DNA from 2 places in the Streptomyces sp. NPDC032091 genome. Region 2 is predicted to be linked to the other one. Evidence: riboswitches for the same ligand, from Rfam matches in the RefSeq annotation. Region 2 holds a riboswitch; the other holds the start of a gene.
The links. A riboswitch is a leader RNA that binds a small molecule or an ion and turns the genes downstream of it on or off. The one in region 2 is predicted to bind ZMP and ZTP.

Region 1 (10,266 bases), on a different contig from region 2:
GGCGGGGATCGACTCGCCCGTGAGGGTGGAGTAGATCGTGAGCAGGTTGCTGACGCCGGGCTTGTTCTCGACGTCGAAACGGATCTCCGCCTCGGTGTCGGTGACCGCGCTCTTGATCTTCTTCTCGGTGGCCTTGGGCTCGTCGAGGAGGCTGATCAGGCCCTTGGGGGAGGACGCGGACTTCGACATCTTGATCGACGGGTCCTGGAGGTCGTAGATCTTCGCGACCTCCTTGACGATGTGCGCGGCGGGGAGGGTGAAGGTCGGGCCGTAGCGGTGGTTGAAGCGCTCCGCGAGGTCGCGGGTCAGCTCCACGTGCTGGCGCTGGTCCTCGCCGACGGGGACGGCGTGCGCCTGGTAGAGCAGGATGTCGGCGACCTGGAGGATCGGGTACGTGAACAGGCCGACGCTGGCGCTGTTGACCCCGCCCTTGGCGGACTTGTCCTTGAACTGGGTCATCCGGCTGGCCTCGCCGAAGCCGGTGATGCAGTTCATGACCCAGGCGAGCTGCGCGTGCTCCGGGACGTGGCTCTGGATGAAGAGCGTGCAGCGCTCGGGGTCCAGGCCGGCGGCGAGGAGCTGCGCGGCGGAGAGTCGGGTGTTCGCGCGGAGGTCCTTCGGATCCTGCGGCATGGTGATCGCGTGCAGGTCGACGACCATGTAGAAGGCGTCGTGCGTCTCCTGCAGGGCGACGTACTGGCGGATCGCTCCGAGGTAGTTCCCGAGGTGGAACGAGCCGGAGGTGGGCTGGATGCCGGAGAGCGCGCGAGGACGATCAGAAGCCATGCCGCCATTCTCTCAGGTACCGACCGGGTCCCGGCCCAGCCCTCGGGGGTCCTGTGGCGGACCCCCGAGGGCGGGGAGGAGCTACGCCACCGGGAGGCCCGGGGCCGGGTAGGCCGCCAGGAGGTCGCAGACCTCGGCGCGGATCGCGGCCAGGGCCGGCTCGTCACCCTTCGCGGCGGCGTCCACCGCGCGGGAGATCCAGTCGGCGACGGCCGGCATGTGCTCGGCCGACAGGCCGCGCGAGGTCAGCGACGGCGTGCCGATCCGGATCCCCGAGGGGTCGAACGGCTTGCGCGGGTCGAACGGCACCGTGTTGTAGTTGACGACGATGCCGGCCCGGTCCAGCGCCTTCGCCGCGATCTTCCCCGGCACGCCCCGCGAGGTCAGGTCCATCAGGATCAGGTGGTTGTCCGTGCCGCCCGAGACCAGGTCGAAGCCCCGCTCCAGCAGCGCCGCCGCCAGCGCCTTCGCGTTGGCGACGACCGCGTGCGCGTACGCCGTGAAGGACGGCTGGGCCGCCTCGTGCAGGGCCACCGCGATGCCCGCCGTCGTCTGGTTGTGCGGGCCGCCCTGGAGGCCGGGGAAGACCGCCTTGTCGATGGCCTTCGCGTGCTCCTCCTTGCACATCAGCATCGCGCCGCGCGGCCCGCGCAGGGTCTTGTGGGTGGTCGTGGAGACCACGTCCGCGTACGGCACCGGCGACGGGTGGGCCCCGCCCGCGATGAGGCCGGCGATGTGGGCCACGTCCGCGACCAGGACCGCGCCCGCCTCCGCCGCGATCGAGGCGAACGCCTCGAAGTCGATCGTGCGCGGCAGGGCCGTGCCACCGCAGAACAGGATCTTCGGGCGCTCGGCCAGGGCCAGCTCGCGCACCGCGTCGTAGTCGATCAGGCCGTCCTCGGCCCGCACCCCGTACTGGACGCCGCGGAACCAGGAGCCGGTGGCCGACACGCCCCAGCCGTGCGTCAGGTGGCCGCCCATCGGCAGGGCCATGCCCATCACGGTGTCGCCGGGCCGGGCGAAGGCCAGGTAGACGGCCAGGTTGGCCGGGGAGCCGGAGTACGGCTGGACGTTGGCGTGGTCCACCCCGAACAGGCCCTTGGCCCGCTCGATGGCGAGGGCCTCGACGCGGTCGATGTTCTGCTGGCCCTCGTAGTAGCGGCGGCCCGGGTAGCCCTCGCTGTACTTGTTCTGCAGGACCGTCCCGGAGGCCTCCAGGACGGCCGCGGAGACGTAGTTCTCGCTGGGGATCAGCCGCAGGGTCTCCGCCTGGAGGGTTTCCTCGGCGGTGACGAGCGAGGCGAGCTCGGGGTCGGTGGCGAGCAGGGCGGGCTGGCGGTGCGCGGTCATCGCGGCTCCTCCGGGGTCGATGTCGTGTCTCGTCCCCGCGAGGCCCAGGCGAGCGGCCCTGTGTGCGGTCGTACGCGCACGACTCCCCCGGAGTTGGTTCCCCGTACGCCAGTCGCCGTGCGTACCGAACACCTTAGCGGGCGCGGCACCCGGGAGGTTTCCGCGTCCACGATCCGAGCGACGATACAAAGGACGCCACCCATGTCACCCGCGTCACCAGCAGACGGACGATCGGAGACCCCGTGTCGAGAACAGTTGATGCCATCCGCTCCGCCGACGAGCACAGCGCGCACAACTACCACCCCCTCCCGGTCGTCGTGGCTTCGGCGGAGGGCGCGTGGATGACCGACGTGGAGGGGCGCCGCTACCTCGACATGCTCGCCGGGTACTCGGCGCTCAACTTCGGCCACGGCAACCGGCGTCTGATCGACGCGGCCAAGGCCCAGCTGGAGCGGGTCACCCTCACCTCCCGCGCCTTCCACCACGACCGCTTCGCCGACTTCTGCACCGAACTGGCCGCGCTGTGCGGCAAGGAGGCGGTGCTGCCCATGAACACGGGCGCGGAGGCCGTGGAGACGGCGGTGAAGACGGCCCGCAAGTGGGGCTACGAGGTCAAGGGCGTCCCGGACGGCCAGGCCAAGATCGTTGTCGCGGCGAACAACTTCCACGGCCGCACGACGACCATCGTCTCCTTCTCCACCGATCACGAGGCCCGCGACCACTACGGCCCCTACACCCCCGGCTTCGAGATCGTCCCGTACGGGGACCTCACCGCCCTGGCCGCCGCCGTCACCGCGAACACCGTCGCCGTGCTGCTGGAGCCGATCCAGGGCGAGGCGGGCGTGCTGGTCCCGCCGCCCGGCTACCTGGCCGGGGTCCGGGAGCTGACGCGCGAGCGGAACGTGCTGTTCATGGCGGACGAGATCCAGTCGGGCCTGGGCCGCACCGGGAAGACCTTCGCCTGCGAGCACGAGGACGTCGTCCCCGACGTGTACGTGCTGGGGAAGGCGCTGGGCGGCGGTGTGGTCCCGGTATCCGCGGTCGTCGCCGACCGCGACGTCCTCGGCGTGTTCCGGCCCGGGGAGCACGGCTCCACCTTCGGCGGGAACCCCCTCGCCTGCGCCGTAGCCCTGGAGGTGATCGCGATGCTGCGCACCGGCGAGTACCAGCAGCGCGCCGCCGAACTCGGCGACCACCTGCACCGGGAGCTGAACCTGCTGGTCGGCAGCGGCGCCGTGACCGCCGTGCGCGGGCGCGGGCTGTGGGCGGGCGTCGACATCGACCCGGCGCGCGGCACGGGCCGGGAAATCTCGGAGAAGCTGATGGAGCGCGGGGTCCTGGTGAAGGACACGCACGGGTCGACGATCCGGATCGCCCCGCCGCTGGTGATCTCCAAGGAGGACCTGGACTGGGGTCTGGAGCAACTGCGGACGGTCCTCGCCGCCGGCTGACGGGGGGCGGGGGTGCCCGGCCGGGCACCCCCGGGAGGATCAGAGGATGACGTGCGGCAGGAAGCGGGCGTACTCGTCCGTGACGGGCCCCGCCGACTCGCGGATGCCGAGCCCGGCCGCCTCCTCCTCGACCACCCACGCGCCGAGGACCACGCGGTTGCCGTCGAAGTCGGGCAGCGGGGAGAGGGCCTGGAAGACGTACGTCTCCCCCTCGGCCGGGACGAACGGCTCGCCGCCCGGCTCGTGCAGGGTGACCCCGGCGCCCTCGCGGCCCAGCAGGGGCTTGGCGGCGTACCCGACGGTGTCGGCGAGCTCGCGGGGGCCGTCGAGGTAGGCGGGCAGCAGGTTCGGGTGTTCGGGGAAGAGCTCCCAGAGGATCGCCAGCAGCGCCTTGTTGGCCAGCAGCATCTTCCACAGCGGTTCGATCCAGGCGGTGGTGCCGGAGCCGCCGCCGTGGTCGTAGGTGCCGAGGACGTGCGGGCCGAACTCGTCGTCGACCAGCCACTCCCACGGGTAGAGCTTGAAGCAGCCGCGGATGAAGCGGAGCTTTTCGTCGACGAAGCGGTGCGAGAGGCTGTCCCAGCCGATGGTCTCCACGGACAGGGCGTGGGTCTCCAGGCCGGCCTGTTCGGCGGTCTCCTGGAGGTAGGCGACCGTCATCAGGTCCTCGCCGAGCTCGTCGGTCTCGGAGTGCGCGAAGTGCAGCGGGCCGGGCGGCAGCAGTTCGGCCTGCCGGCGCCAGGCGTCGACGAGCCGCTCGTGCAGGGAGTTCCACTGGTCGGCGCCGGGGAAGCGCTCCTCCATCCAGAACCACTGCGGGCTCGCCGCCTCCACCAGGGAGGTGGGGGTGTCGGCGTTGTACTCCAGCAGCTTGGCGGGGCTGCCGGAGCCGTCGTAGCGCAGGTCGAAACGGCCGTAGAGGGAGGGCTGCTCGGCGCGCCGCCGCCAGGACTCGGCGATGAGGGCCGCGACCTTCGGGTCGGTGATGCCGAGGTCGGCGAAACGGTCGTGCTCCACGATGTGGGCGGCCGCCGCCAGGCACATGGCGTGCAGTTCCTCGACGACGTTCTCCAGCGCCTCGACCTCGGGGAGGGAGAAGGAGTAGTACGCGCTCTCGTCCCAGTAGGGGCGCAGGGAGTCGTCGGGGAAGCGGGTGAGGGGGTAGATCAGGCCCTGCTCCTCGACCGTCTTCTGCCAGTCGGGGCGGGGTTCGATGGTGTGGCGCTCCATGCGGATCAGCCGCCGGAGGAGCCGGAGTGGCTGCCGCCGATGCCGCCGCGGGTGACGGCCGACTTGTCGAAGCTGCCGCCGGTCACCTTGCCGTTGCTGACGGTGCCGCCGTAGTAGTACGCGCCGCGGCCGCCGCTCTTGCAGTCCTTGGAGTTGAGGTGCTCCAGCGTGGACTTGGACGCGCAGCGCTTGTCGGGCTCGTCGCTGCTGCCGCAGGCCACGAGGGTGGCGGCGAGCAGGCCCATGCCGCCGAGGGCGACCGCGCCGGAGCGCATGCGTCGTCGGGTGGTGTCGCTGGTGTCCATGGCGAGCACCTTAGATCGGCCGAACGGAGGGAGGGAATCCGGCCGTCGTCACACCCTTGTCACGGCGGCGGCCCTAGAGTCGGGTTTCGTGCTGATCGGAATGGTTTGCGCGCTGGGCGCGGCGGTGTGTTTCGGTACGGCCTCGGTCCTCCAGGCGATGGCGGCGCGGGCCGCGTCCCGGCCGGAGGCGACAAGGTCGGGGTCGGGGGTCGACGCGGCCCTGTTCCTGCGGGCGGTGCGGCAGTGGCGGTACGTGGTGGGGCTGGGGTTGGACGCGGTGGGATTCGTGCTCCAGATCGTCGCCCTGCGGCACGTCCCGATCTACGCGGTCGGGGCGGCGCTGGCGGCGAGCCTGGCGGTGACGGCCGTGGTCGCGGCCCGGCTGCTGGGGGTGCGGCTGTCGCGGCTGGAGTGGGGCGCGGTGGCGGTGGTGTGCGCGGGGCTGCTGATGCTCGGGCTGGCCTCCGGTGAGGAGGGGCACGGGGTCGGATCGCTCGCGCTGAAGCTCGGGCTGCTGGCGGTGGCCGCTCTGGTGCTGCTGGTGGGCGCGGTGGCGGGCCGGCTGCCGGAGGGCTCGCGCGCGCTGGTGCTGGGCCTCGCGGCCGGGACGGGCTTCGGGGTGGTGGAGGTGGCCGTCCGGCTCATCGACACCCTGTCCCTGCGAGAGCTGCGGAACCCGGCGCTGTACGCACTGCTGCTGGGCGGGGCGGCGGCCTTCCTGCTGCTGACCTCCGCGTTGGAGCGGGGCTCGGTCACAGCGGCGACGGCCGGCCTGGTCCTCGGTGAGACCGTCGGGCCGGCGCTGGTGGGCGTGGCCTGGCTCGGCGACCGCCCCCGCGAAGGCCTGGCCTGGCTGGCCGTGACGGGCTTCGCGGTGGCGGTGGCCGGAGCGCTTGCGCTGTCGCGGTTCGGGGAGCCTAAGGAGTCCTGACGGCTCCGAGGAAGGCGGCGAAGGCGGCTGCTCCGAAGGTCAGCACCGGCCCGGCGTCGCCCGCCTTGGAGTCCCGGACGGGGACGGTGGCGGGGAGGTTGAGGGCGACCTCGACGCACTGGCCGCCGTTGTTGCTGTAGGAGGACTTGCGCCAGCGCGGGGTGGTCGTCATGGGGCCTTGATACCCGCGACGAAGGCCGCGAACGCCTCCGCCCGGAAGTTGAGCACCGGCCCGCCGGAGGCCTTGGAGTCCCGGACGGGGACGGTGCCGGGGAGGTTGAGGGCTACTTCGACGCAGTCACCGCCGTTGGCGCTGTAGGAAGAGGTGAACCAGCGGGGGGATTCGCTTGCGCTCGTCACGGGGTGCCCTTTCGTACCTCATTGATCATGGCTACAGAGGCCGCCTGGGACAGCGATTCGGCCTGAAGTTGATGGTAGGCCGTCAACAGAGGTAGGACCGCTGCGCTCTCACGGTCCACGTGCCCCTGAGCGTGTGTCTCGGCGTACGCAAGCATGGAGCGGTCCATCAACGTGAGCAAGTTGACAGGGAGGTTGAACGGCCGACGCTCACCTATCTCGAACGGTGCCACCTGAAGCACTGTGTTCGGCAGCTCAGCAAACTCGACCAGATGCGCCAACTGGGCCTCCATCACGCCGAATCCGCCGACCGGACGGCGGATACAGCTCTCGTCCATCACCACCAGCAGCATGGGTGGCCGTGGACGGACCAAGGCAGCCTGCCGCCGCGCGAGGAACGAAACGCGCTCGTCAGCCTGTTCCGGCGTGATCGCGCCCCGTCGCACATCGCCCCGAGTCAACGCTTCCGCGTACTCCGGCGTCTGCAACAGACCGGGGATGATTCCGATGTTGAAGAGCCGGATCTCCACGGCCAGCCCCTCGTGCTTGACGTACTCCGGGAAGCCCTCCAGCAGCGCCGTGTTCCGCACGGCCCTGCCGCGCCGTTCGAACTGGTCTCCGGTCCCGAACGCCCTGTCCACACTTGCCGCGAAGCGGGCAGTTGGAGGGCGCCGACCAGTTTCGACGGCGGAGATGTGCGTGCCGGAGAAGCCCGTCCGCTCCCCCAGTTCCTCCTGGGTCCAGCCCCGTTCGTCCCGCATCACGCGCAGGCGCTCCCCGAACGCCGCCCCCGGCGAGGACTCGGGGTCAAGATCCTTGCGGTTCAACTGCGCCCCCTGATCTCTCCGTTCAATTCCTGCAAGTTGAAGGATGCCCAGCGGCCGGACACGCTGAACCCATCCAGTAGTGGGACAGTTACGGAGAGGAGCGGCGGCATGTCCGACCACCCCGGAAACGAATGGCGCCAGCGGTTCAGCAGCACCCGACGAGGCGCACGCCTCGCCCGGCATCTGGCGGTGCTCGAACTGTGCCGGTGGGACTTCCCGCTCGGCGGGGACGAGTCCGACCGGGTGGCGCAGGTCGTCGCCGAGCTCACGGCCAACGCCGTGACCCACGGCTCCGTACCCGGGCGGGACTTCGAGCTCGGGCTCAAGCGGCTGGACGGGGTGCTGCGGGTCGAGGTGTCCGACGCGCACGCGGGGCGGCAGCCCGACCTCCGCCCCGCCGGGGACGGCCACGGCTACGGGCTGCACATCGTGGAGGCGCTCTCCGACGCCTGGGGCGTCACCGGCCGGGTGGTCGGCAAGACCGTCTGGGCGGAAGTGATCCAGCGGCGGCGCCCCACCGCTACGGCAGCGCGGCCGTAAGGGCCTCCAGGGTCGGGGTCCAGGCACTGTCGGCCGGGGTTCCGTAGCCGACCACGAGCGCCTCCCGCGCCGGCATCCCCGAGTCAGGGTGCCGGTACCGCGCCAGCCCCTCCACCGCCAGGCCCTGCCAGGCGGCGGCCTGGACGATCGACTGCTCCGTGCCCGGCGGGAGGTCCAGGACGACGTGCAGCCCCGCCGCGATCCCGGAGACGGGCACCCGTCCGCCCAGCGCGGCCACCAGCTCGTCACGCCGGCGCCGGTAGCGCAGCCGCATCGCCCGTACGTGCCGGTCGTACGCCCCGGACGTCATGAACTCCGCCAGGGTCAGCTGGTCCAGCGCGCTCGACGTCCACTCGGCCGGGCCCTTCGCCGCCAGCACCTCCTCCAGCAGGTCCGGGGGGACTACCATCCAGCCCATCCGCAGCGCCGGGGCGAGGGACTTGCTCGCGGTGCCCAGGTAGACCACCCGGTCGGGGTCCAGGCCCTGGAGCGCGCCGACCGGCTGGCGGTCGTAGCGGAACTCCCCGTCGTAGTCGTCCTCCAGGATCAGCCCGCCGGTGCTCCGCGCCCAGTCCACCGCCGCCGCCCGCCGCTCGGGGGTGAGGGCCGCCCCGGTGGGGAACTGGTGCGCCGGGGTCAGCAGTACCGCGCCCACCCGGGGGCCGAGGGCGGGCAGGTCCCGGGTGCGGGCCCCGGCCTCGTCCACCCACAGCGGGCGGGTCCGCAGCCCGGCCCCGGTGAGCAGGTCGCGGTGCAGGTCGAGGCTGTAGCCCTCCACGGCCATCTCCCGTACCCGGCGCCCCCGCAGCACCTGTCCGAGCAGCCGCGCGGCGTGGACGAAGCCGGCGCACAGCACGATGCGGTCCGGGTCCGCGTACACCCCGCGCGCCCGCGCCAGGTACCCGGCGAGCGCCTCCCGCAGTTCGATCCGGCCGCGTGCGTCGGAGTAGCCGAAGGCCTCGTTCGGGGCGTCGGTCAGGGCCCGCCGGGCGGCCGTCAGCCAGGCGGCGCGCGGGAAGCCGCCCACGTCCGGGGAGCCGGGCACCAGGCTGTACTCGGGCCCGCGCCGCGCGGGCCGGCGGACCCGGGCGGCCGGCGCCGGGGCCCGGCGCGGCGCGGCCCGTTCGGCGACGCGGGTGCCGGACCCCTGGCGGGCCGTCAGCCAGCCCTCGGCGACGAGATCGGCGTAGGCCTCCGCGACCGTGTTGCGGGCGATGCCGAGGTCGGCGGCGAAGGTCCGGGAGGACGGCAGCCGGGTCCCGGGCGCCAGCCGTCCGCTGCGCGCGGCCTCCCTCAGCGACTCCGTCAGCGCGGCGCGCAGGCCGCGCTCGCCCGCCGCGACGGCGGAGAGGTCCAGGTGCAGGTCGGCGCCGTAAGTGGCCCACGAGTCCGTCATGGATATGGACCATATAGGCGGGCCGCCCGCTCCGTACGGTGGACACATGAGCAACGAAACGAAGCCGAAGAGCGCCGAACTCGCCGCCGAGCACACCCCCCGCATGCAGCTGTTCAAGCTCGCCCCGGAGGCGTACAAGGCGGCCGTCGCGCTGGACATCGCCTCGAAGAAGGGCCTGGACCCGACCATCGCCGAACTGGTCAAGATCCGCGCCTCGCAGATCAACCACTGCGCGTTCTGCCTGGACATGCACACCAAGGACGCCCTCGCGGCGGGCGAGAGCGTCGAGCGGATCGTCCAGCTCAGCGCCTGGGAGGAGTCGCGGCACTTCTACACGGAGAAGGAGCTGGCGGCGATCGAGCTGACCGAGGCCGTCACCGTCCTGACGGACGGCTTCGTCCCGGACGAGGTGTACGAGAGGGCCGCCAAGCACTTCGAGGAGGCCGAGCTGGCCCAGCTGATCACGGCCATCGCCATGATCAACGTGTGGAACCGGTTCGCCGTCACCACCCGGCTGTCCCCGGGGCACTACGCCCCGGGGTCGCTCAAGCACTGAGCAGCGAGCACTGAGCACTGGGCACCGAGCACTGAGCTCCGCTCACTCCGGGCGGAAGGAGTCCACGGCCGCCGTCAGGTTCGCGCGGGTCGTGGAGGCGTCGGTGGCCGGGCCGGCCGCCAGCAGCGCCCACCGTTCGCCGCCCGCGGTGGTGACGATCCGTTCCATGCCGCGCCGGCGGCCGTGTGACTCCGCGCTGTCGTACTCGTACACCAGCTCGCAGGCGGCGCCGGCGAGCTGGTCGATGGACACCTGGCGGTAGGCGGGGGTTCCGCCGCTCAGCCGTTCGGAGGACATCCGCAGCAGCTCGCAGGAGCCGGTGGAGGCGGGCTCGCTGATCCGGAAGATCTGGAGCAGGGCGCTGCGGTCCCCGCCGGGCGGACGGTAGAAGGCCCCGTTGCCCTGCTCGTCGTGGCTGGTCCCCCATCCGGAGGGCACGGCCACCGAGAAGCCGGCCTCGTCGCGCACCACCGTGTAGCCGGGGCGGCCCGAGGGGCTCGGGCTGCCGGAGGGGGTGGCGCTCGGGGTGGGGGTGCC
Region 2 (7,571 bases):
CGGACAGGCACCCGCCCCGGCCGACCGCCACGCCCGCCGCTTCGGCCTCCCCGTCGCGATCTGCCTCGTCATGGGCAACGTGATCGGCGGCGGGATCTTCCTGCTCCCCGCCTCGGTCGCGCCCTTCGGCACCATCAGCCTGCTGGCCTTCGCCGTCCTGACCGTCGGCGCGGTCGCCCTCGCCCTGGTCTTCGGCCGCCTCGCCCGGCGCCACCCGCAGACCGGCGGCCCCTACGTGTACGTGCGCGCCGCCTTCGGCGACTTCGCGGGCTTCCTCGCCGCGTACAGCTACTGGATGACCGCCTGGGTCTCCAACGCCGCCCTCGCCGTGGCCTCCGTCGGCTACCTCGGCGTGCTCTTCCCGGCGGTCGGGGAGCACAAGTGGTCGATGTGCCTGGCCGCCCTCGCCGTCCAGTGGCTGCCGGCCCTCTCCAACCTGGCCGGGACCCGGTACGTGGGCGCGGTGCAGGTGGTCGCGACCGTCCTGAAGCTGGTGCCGCTGCTGCTGGTGGCCGTCGGCGGGCTGTTCTTCTTCGACCCGGCCAACCTCGGCCCCTTCCGGGCCACCGGTCAGAGCCCGGTCGGGGCGGTCTCCGCGTCCGCCGCGATCCTGCTCTTCAGCTACATCGGCGTCGAGTCCGCCGCCGTCAGCGCGGGCGAGGTCCGCGACCCGGCCCGCAACGTCGGCCGCGCGACCGTCCTCGGCACCGTCGGCGCGGCCACCGTCTACCTGCTGGGGACCCTGGCCGTCTTCGGCCTGGTCGCCCACGACAAGCTGGTCACCTCCCAGGCCCCCTTCACCGACGCCGTCGACACGATGTTCGGCGGCACCTGGGGCGGCACGCTGGTCGCCGGCGCCGCCGTGATCTCGATGGTCGGCGCCCTCAACGGCTGGACGCTGCTCGGCGCCCAGACCCCGTACGCGGCCGCCAAGGACGGACTCTTCCCGAAGGTCTTCGAGAAGAAGCAGCGCGGCGTCCCGGTGGCCGGCGTCCTCGTCACGGTCGTCCTGGCCTCGGCCCTGACCGTCTACAACTACACCGCGGGCTCCGCGGCGGTCTTCGAGTCCCTGGTCCTGATCACCACCTTCACGGCGACCGTCCCCTACCTGCTCTCCACCGCCGCCCAGCTGTACTTCCTGGCCTCGGGCCAGTCGGAACGGGTCCGGCGCGGACAGCTGGTCCGGGACGCGGTCCTGGCCGGAGTGGCCTTCGCCTTCTCCATGTGGCTGGTCGCCGGATCCGGGTACGCGGCCGTCTACCAGGGCGTCCTGTTCCTCTTCGCGGGCGTCCTGGTCCACGCCCTGATGTCCGCCCGCAAGCGCCGCGCGGCGGCCTGACCGGCCGGCTCACGAACGGCGGAATCCGGCGAAAACGGCGAAAACGCGGAGGTCCGCGCCGAACGGCGCGGGCCTCCGCTTTCGTGTGTCCCCGGGGATCAGTCCAGGTAGTCGCGCAGCACCTGGGAGCGCGACGGGTGGCGCAGCTTCGACATGGTCTTGGACTCGATCTGGCGGATGCGCTCACGGGTCACCCCGTACACGCGGCCGATCTCGTCCAGCGTCTTCGGCTGGCCGTCGTTGAGGCCGTAGCGCATGGAGACCACGCCCGCCTCGCGCTCCGAGAGCGTCCCCAGGATCGACTGGAGCTGCTCCTGGAGGAAGGTGAAGGACACCGCGTCCGCGGGCACGACCGCCTCGGAGTCCTCGATGAGGTCACCGAACTCGCTGTCGCCCTCCTCACCCAGGGGGGTGTGCAGGGAGATCGGCTCGCGGCCGTACTTCTGGACCTCGATGACCTTCTCCGGGGTCATGTCGAGCTCCTTGCCCAGCTCCTCCGGGGTGGGCTCGCGGCCCAGGTCCTGGAGCATCTGGCGCTGCACGCGGGCGAGCTTGTTGATGATCTCGACCATGTGCACGGGGATGCGGATGGTGCGGGACTGGTCGGCCATGGCGCGCGTGATCGCCTGCCGGATCCACCAGGTCGCGTACGTGGAGAACTTGAAGCCCTTGGTGTAGTCGAACTTCTCCACGGCGCGGATCAGACCGACGTTGCCCTCCTGGATCAGGTCCAGGAAGAGCATGCCGCGGCCGGTGTAGCGCTTGGCCAGCGAGACCACGAGGCGGAGGTTGGCCTCCAGCAGGTGGTTCTTGGCGCGGCGGCCGTCCTCGACGAGGATCTCCAGCTCGCGCTTGAACGCGGGCTTGTGGTCCTCCTCCTCTTCGAGCTTGTACTCGGAGAAGAGACCGGCCTCGATGCGCTTGGCGAGTTCGACCTCCTGCTCGGCGTTGAGCAGCGGCACCTTGCCGATGAGCTTGAGGTAGTCCTTGACCGGGTCGGCGGTGGCACCGGCCACCATGACGGTCTGCGCCGGAGCGTCGTCCTCGTCCTCGTCGGACAGCACGAAGCCCTGGCCGCCGGCCTTGGGGGCCTCTTCCTCGGTCTCGTCGGCGAGGTCCTCCACGGCCCATTCCTCGCCCTCGACGGCCGGGTTCTCGGCGTCGTCGGCGTCCTTGGCGGTGGTCTTCTTCGCGGCGGTCTTCTTGGTGGCCGTGGCCTTCTTGGCCGCGGTCTTCTTGACCGTGCGCTTCTTGGGCTCGGCGGCGGCCTCGGCCGACACCTCCTCCGCGGCGGCGGCCGACGGAGCGGATATCGCCGCGGCGGCGGCCGGGGCGGCGGCGACCGAGGCCTTGCGCGCGCCGATGGGGCGCGGCGCGGCCGCCTTCTTGGTCACGGTGCGGGCCGGGGCGGCGGCTGCCTTGCGGGGCTTCTTGGCAGCAGCCTTGGTGGCGGGGGCGGCGCTGACGTGGAGGGCGACACCCTCCTCGTCCAGGACCTGGTTCAGGCTGCGCAGGACCCGCTTCCACTGGTCCACCGGGATGCGGCCGGCCTCGAAGGCCTGGCGCACATCGTCACCGTTGATGTGACCCTGCTCGCGGCCGCGCTCGACGAGCGCGACGAGGGCCTCCGATTCGGCGATCTCCGGAGGGAACGTACGGGACGGGCTGAGCGACACAAGGAGCCTCTCGTTGCGAACAGATAAGGGGTGGGCGGGAATCATCGCGCGGACTCGGGAAACAGTCCCCGGAGGGGCTGTATTCCGGGGCCGCGCGAGGACACCTGTCGGTTCATCGCCCGCCCGAGTCGATTCGTTACGCGCTGAATTGAGTGACCTGCGCCACGCTGTGTCCGGGCAACCGATCCCGCGCGCTTCCGTCCGCGCCGGACCGGTGCCGGACGCGCCTCGTACGCACGCCCCCGCATCAGTCCGGTTTGCGGGCCTCGATGAGGAACCGGGCGGTGTGCGCGACGAACGGACCGTCGCGCTCGATCCGTTCGTGGAGCTCCCGCAGCCGGTCCCGGTACTGCCCGACCGTGAAGCCCGGCACCATCCAGATCACCTTCCTCAGGAAGTAGATCACGGCTCCGATGTCGTGGAATTCCGTACGCAGCCGCTCGGAGCGCAGGTCGACCACCTCCAGGCCCGCCTTCCCCGCGTCCGCCACCGCGTCGTCGGGGTGCCGGGCGCGCCGGACCTCCTCCGGCTGAGGGCCCAGGAAGTACTCGACCAGCTCGAAGACGCTGGCCGGACCGACCTGCTGCGAGAAGTAGGTGCCGCCCGGTCTCAGCACCCGGGCGATCTCCTCCCACCAGATGGTCACCGGGTGGCGGCTGGTCACCAGCTCGAAGGCCGCGTCGCCGAAGGGCAGCGGCGGCTCGTCGGCGTCCGCGACCACCACGGCGCCCAGCGGGTGCAGCAGCCGGGTCGCCTTCTCGATGTTCGGCGGCCAGGACTCCGTGGCCGCCGTCAGCGGCGGCAGCGGGCCCGCCCCGGCCAGCACCTCTCCGCCGCCGGTCTGGACGTCCAGGGCGGAGCGCACCCGGGACAGGCGTTCGCCGAGCAGCCGCTGGTACCCCCAGGAGGGGCGCTGCTCGGTGGCCCGGCCGTCGAGCCAGGAGAAGTCCCAGCCGTCCGCCGAGACGGATTCCGCCTCGGCGACGAGATGGTCGAAAGTGCGCGTCATGTCTCGATCGTCCCAGCATCGGCGCCGGTCATCCACCGGATAAACCGGTGGACGGTTCGATTACAGTGGAGGCAGGGCCGTGACTGGCGTTCGGGTGGATCACCACCGGGGAGCGGCCCGGCGTACGCACCTCCCCGTACGTCGACTGCCGCGCGCCTGGGCGAACCGCGATCCGCGACCAGCGATCCGCAGCGACGTTCAGGAGACCCCGTGACGACTGCCCCCTCGGCCACCGCCCAGCTCATGGACGGCACCGCCCTCGCCCGCCGCATCTCGCAGGAGACCGCCGCCCTCGCGGCGAAGATCACCGAGCGCACCGGCACCGCGCCCTGCCTGGCCACCGTCCTGGTCGGCGAGGACCCCGCGTCCGTCACGTACGTGCGCATGAAGCAGAACCGCTGCGCCAAGGCCGGGATCACCTCCCGCCACGTGGAGCTCCCGGCGGAGACCACCACCGAGGAGCTCGTCGCCACGATCACGGCGCTCTCCGAGGACCCCGCGATCAGCGGCATCCTGCTCCAGCACCCGGTCCCGCACCACATCGACGAGCGGGCCGCCTTCGAGGCCATCGCCCCCGGCAAGGACGTCGACGGGGTCACCATGCACTCCTTCGCCGCCATGGGCTTCGGCCTGCCCGGCTTCGTCTCCTGCACCCCCGGCGGCATCATGCGCCTGCTCGCCGAGTACGAGGTGGACCTCACCGGCAAGCACGCCGTCGTGGTCGGCCGCAGCGCGATCCTGGGCAAGCCCGCCGGGATGCTGCTGCTGGAGCAGAACGCCACCGTCACCTACTGCCACTCCCGCACCAAGGACCTGTCCTCGATCGTCCGCCAGGCCGACGTGCTGGTCGCCGCCGTCGGCAAGGCCGAGTTCATCCGGGGCGAGGACATCAAGGAGGGCGCGGTCGTCCTGGACGCCGGCTACAACGAGGGCAACGTCGGCGACGTCCACTTCGAGTCGGCCGCCGCCCGCGCCTCGCTGATCACCCCGGTGCCCGGCGGTGTCGGCCCGATGACGATCGCGGTCCTGCTGGAGCAGACCGTGCACGCCGCGGCCGCCCAGGCCGGCCTGGACCTCGCGGACCTCTGAGCCGCCGCACCCCCGTACGGCGGGCGCCCCGGACCTCCGCGGTCCGGGGCGCCCGCCGTGTGCGCGCGGGCGGCCGGGCCGCGTCGGGGCGGCCGCCGCTCAGGGGGCCTGGCCGACCGAGTCGACGGATCCCGCCTGTGCGGCCGGGCGCACCGGAGCGCCGCCGGTTCCGGGCCCGGGGCCCTTCGCCCGGCCGAGGCCCGCGACGGCCCGCTCCGCCGCCGTCAGCGGCGGCTCCTGGGACGCCCCCCGGTCCGAGGCCCGCAGCACGTGCCAGACCACCGGCGGGCGCAGCCAGCGGGTGGGCGCGCTGCTCATGGTGATGACGTCGAACAGCACGCCGGTCAGCGCCTCGTCGGTGGTGGCCCCCGTCATCAGCCGGTCCACGTACGCGTTGACCAGCCCGGCGCCCGCCCGCAGCTTCGTCCCGGTGGCCCCCGGGTAGAGGATGTCCTGCGAGGTGGCCAGCTCCCAGGCGGCGCCCACCGCCGGCGCGATCGCCCGCTGCGCCGCCCGGCCGATGCCGGGGTGGCCGAGCCCCTTGGCCCGCAGCAGGGCCCGGACGGCCAGCAGCGACTGCGCCGCCACCGACATGCCCTGCCCGTACAGCGGGTTGAAGGTGGCGACCGAGTCGCCGACGGCGAAGAACCCGTCGGGCAGCGGCGCCTTCTCGAAGAAGACGCGGCGGTTGGCGGTGCCCGGGGTGACGGCCACGTCGGTCAGGGGCTTCCGGCCCTCCAGCAGTTCGCCGACGATCGGGTCGCGGACCCCCTTGGCGAACGCGACGAACAGGTCCGGGTCCCCGGTCGGCTGGCCGCCCCGGGTGCCGGACAGGGTGGCCTGCCACCGACCGCCCTCGATGGGAACGATCGTGGCCGTCTGCCCCGGTACGGGAACCCGCGGATCGGACTGGACGTTGACGATGGGGAAGCCCGCCTCGTGGGCCCCGGCCGGGGCCTCGAAGACCCGCGTCGCGTAGACGAGTCCGGAGTCCACCTCGGCCTGCCGGATACCGGACACCCCGAGCTCCCCCAGCCAGGCCGGGGCGCGCGAGCCGCGTCCGCTCGCGTCGACCACCAGGTCGGCGCGCACCAGCCGGTCCCGCTCCTCGGGGGTGTCGACGCGGACGCCGGTGATCCGGGCCGCCGTGCCCTCCAGCCCGCTCACCCGGCTCTCCTGCAGCAGGGTGACCCCCGGCAGCCCCCGCACCCGGGCGCGGACCACCGAGTCGAGGAGGTCGCGGCTGCAGGAGATGTTGAACTGCTTCTCCCGGCAACGCGGGATCCAGCCCTGGGCGGTCTTGGTGACCAGGTCGGTCGGCAGGCTGCGGCGCAGGGCGCCCGCGCCGGTCCAGGCGTCGATGACCCCGGGCAGGATCCGCTCCATGGCACGCGCCCCGCCCGACCACAGCAGATGCGTGTGCCGGCCCTGGGGGAGCCCGCGGCGCGGGGCCGGCCCGTCGGGCAGCCGGTCGGCGTCGATCACGGTGACCGTGGCGTGTTCGGCCAGCACGGCGGCGGCGAGGAGGCCGCTCAGGCTGCCGCCGATGACGACGGCGTGGCGGGGCGCGGAGGACTGGTTCATCGTGTCGGGCTCTCTGTCTCGGGCCGGGCCGGCCGCGTGGCGCCGGGCCGCCGCACGGTCCGCGTGGTCCTCATGGGCCTGCCCTCCGGCGGTGTGGGATCGGGAGGCGGCTCGCACCGGGTCATTCTCCACATGTCGACAAGACGTTCGGTCTGGTTCGTCCGCAGCGCAGCCTAACCGCCGCTCCCGTCGCCCAACCAGCACCTTCCACAAATGCGGTCACGGGCGCACCCGCGTCCGGCGCACCGCCTCGGCCTCCGGGGTCATCGCCCCCCGGCCCCGGCGGTCACCCCAGGGTGCGCAGGTACTTCGCCGTCGCCGGGTCCGCCGGCAGGAAGGTCTCGACGGCCAGTTCGGCGACGGTCACGTCCATCGGCGTGTTGAAGGTGGAAACGGACGACACGAACGACAGCAGCCGCCCGTCGTGTTCGATCCGCAGGGGCAGCGCGATGGGCGGGACGGCCTCGTCCGGCTCGGCGTCGCCCGGCTCGGCGTCGCCCTGCCGCTCCGCCACCGGGTACGCCGCCACCTCCTCGTACAGGGCACGCAGCGGCGCCGACCGGGCCGGCGCCATCTGCCGTTCCATCTGGCCCAGCAGATGGGCCCGCCACCGGCGCAGGTTGCGGATCCGCGGGGCGAGCCCCTCCGGGTGCAGGGTGAGCCGCATCGCGTTCGGCGCCGGCGCCAGCAGGTGCTCCGCCACCCCCTCCAGCAGCATCGCGATGCCCCGGTTGGCGGCGATCACCGTGTACGTCCCGTCCACGACCAGCGCCGGGTACGGCTCGTAGCCGGTCAGCAGCCGCTCCAGGCCCTCGCGCAGGGCGCCCAGGGACGGGTCGTCGAGCGGGGTGTGCGGGTAGCGGGGCGCGTAACC

Region 1: linked by a shared signal. The riboswitch ahead of ACZ5NJ_RS16615 (serine hydroxymethyltransferase) and the one ahead of ACZ5NJ_RS27415 (bifunctional 5,10-methylenetetrahydrofolate dehydrogenase/5,10-methenyltetrahydrofolate cyclohydrolase) in region 2 are both predicted to bind ZMP and ZTP.

The regions. Positions count from the first base shown of each region.
Region 1 is NZ_JBVILR010000009.1:42,790-53,055, forward strand. Features, by position in the region: gene trpS (tryptophan--tRNA ligase) at 1-786, opposite strand, end outside; gene ACZ5NJ_RS16615 (serine hydroxymethyltransferase) at 868-2,136, opposite strand; ZMP/ZTP riboswitch at 2,172-2,262, opposite strand; gene rocD (ornithine--oxo-acid transaminase) at 2,379-3,587, shown strand; gene ACZ5NJ_RS16625 (glutathionylspermidine synthase family protein) at 3,627-4,817, opposite strand; gene ACZ5NJ_RS16630 (hypothetical protein) at 4,823-5,122, opposite strand; gene ACZ5NJ_RS16635 (DMT family protein) at 5,223-6,053, shown strand; gene ACZ5NJ_RS16640 (DUF397 domain-containing protein) at 6,040-6,225, opposite strand; gene ACZ5NJ_RS16645 (DUF397 domain-containing protein) at 6,222-6,413, opposite strand; gene ACZ5NJ_RS16650 (helix-turn-helix domain-containing protein) at 6,410-7,237, opposite strand; gene ACZ5NJ_RS16655 (ATP-binding protein) at 7,346-7,777, shown strand; gene pdxR (MocR-like pyridoxine biosynthesis transcription factor PdxR) at 7,758-9,173, opposite strand; gene ACZ5NJ_RS16665 (carboxymuconolactone decarboxylase family protein) at 9,220-9,729, shown strand; gene ACZ5NJ_RS16670 (hypothetical protein) at 9,772-10,266, opposite strand, start outside.
Region 2 is NZ_JBVILR010000019.1:114,854-122,424, forward strand. Features, by position in the region: gene ACZ5NJ_RS27400 (amino acid permease) at 1-1,339, shown strand, start outside; gene ACZ5NJ_RS27405 (RNA polymerase sigma factor) at 1,438-3,015, opposite strand; gene ACZ5NJ_RS27410 (class I SAM-dependent methyltransferase) at 3,263-4,024, opposite strand; ZMP/ZTP riboswitch at 4,094-4,193, shown strand; gene ACZ5NJ_RS27415 (bifunctional 5,10-methylenetetrahydrofolate dehydrogenase/5,10-methenyltetrahydrofolate cyclohydrolase) at 4,268-5,113, shown strand; gene ACZ5NJ_RS27420 (NAD(P)/FAD-dependent oxidoreductase) at 5,213-6,697, opposite strand; gene ACZ5NJ_RS27425 (helix-turn-helix domain-containing protein) at 6,984-7,571, opposite strand, start outside.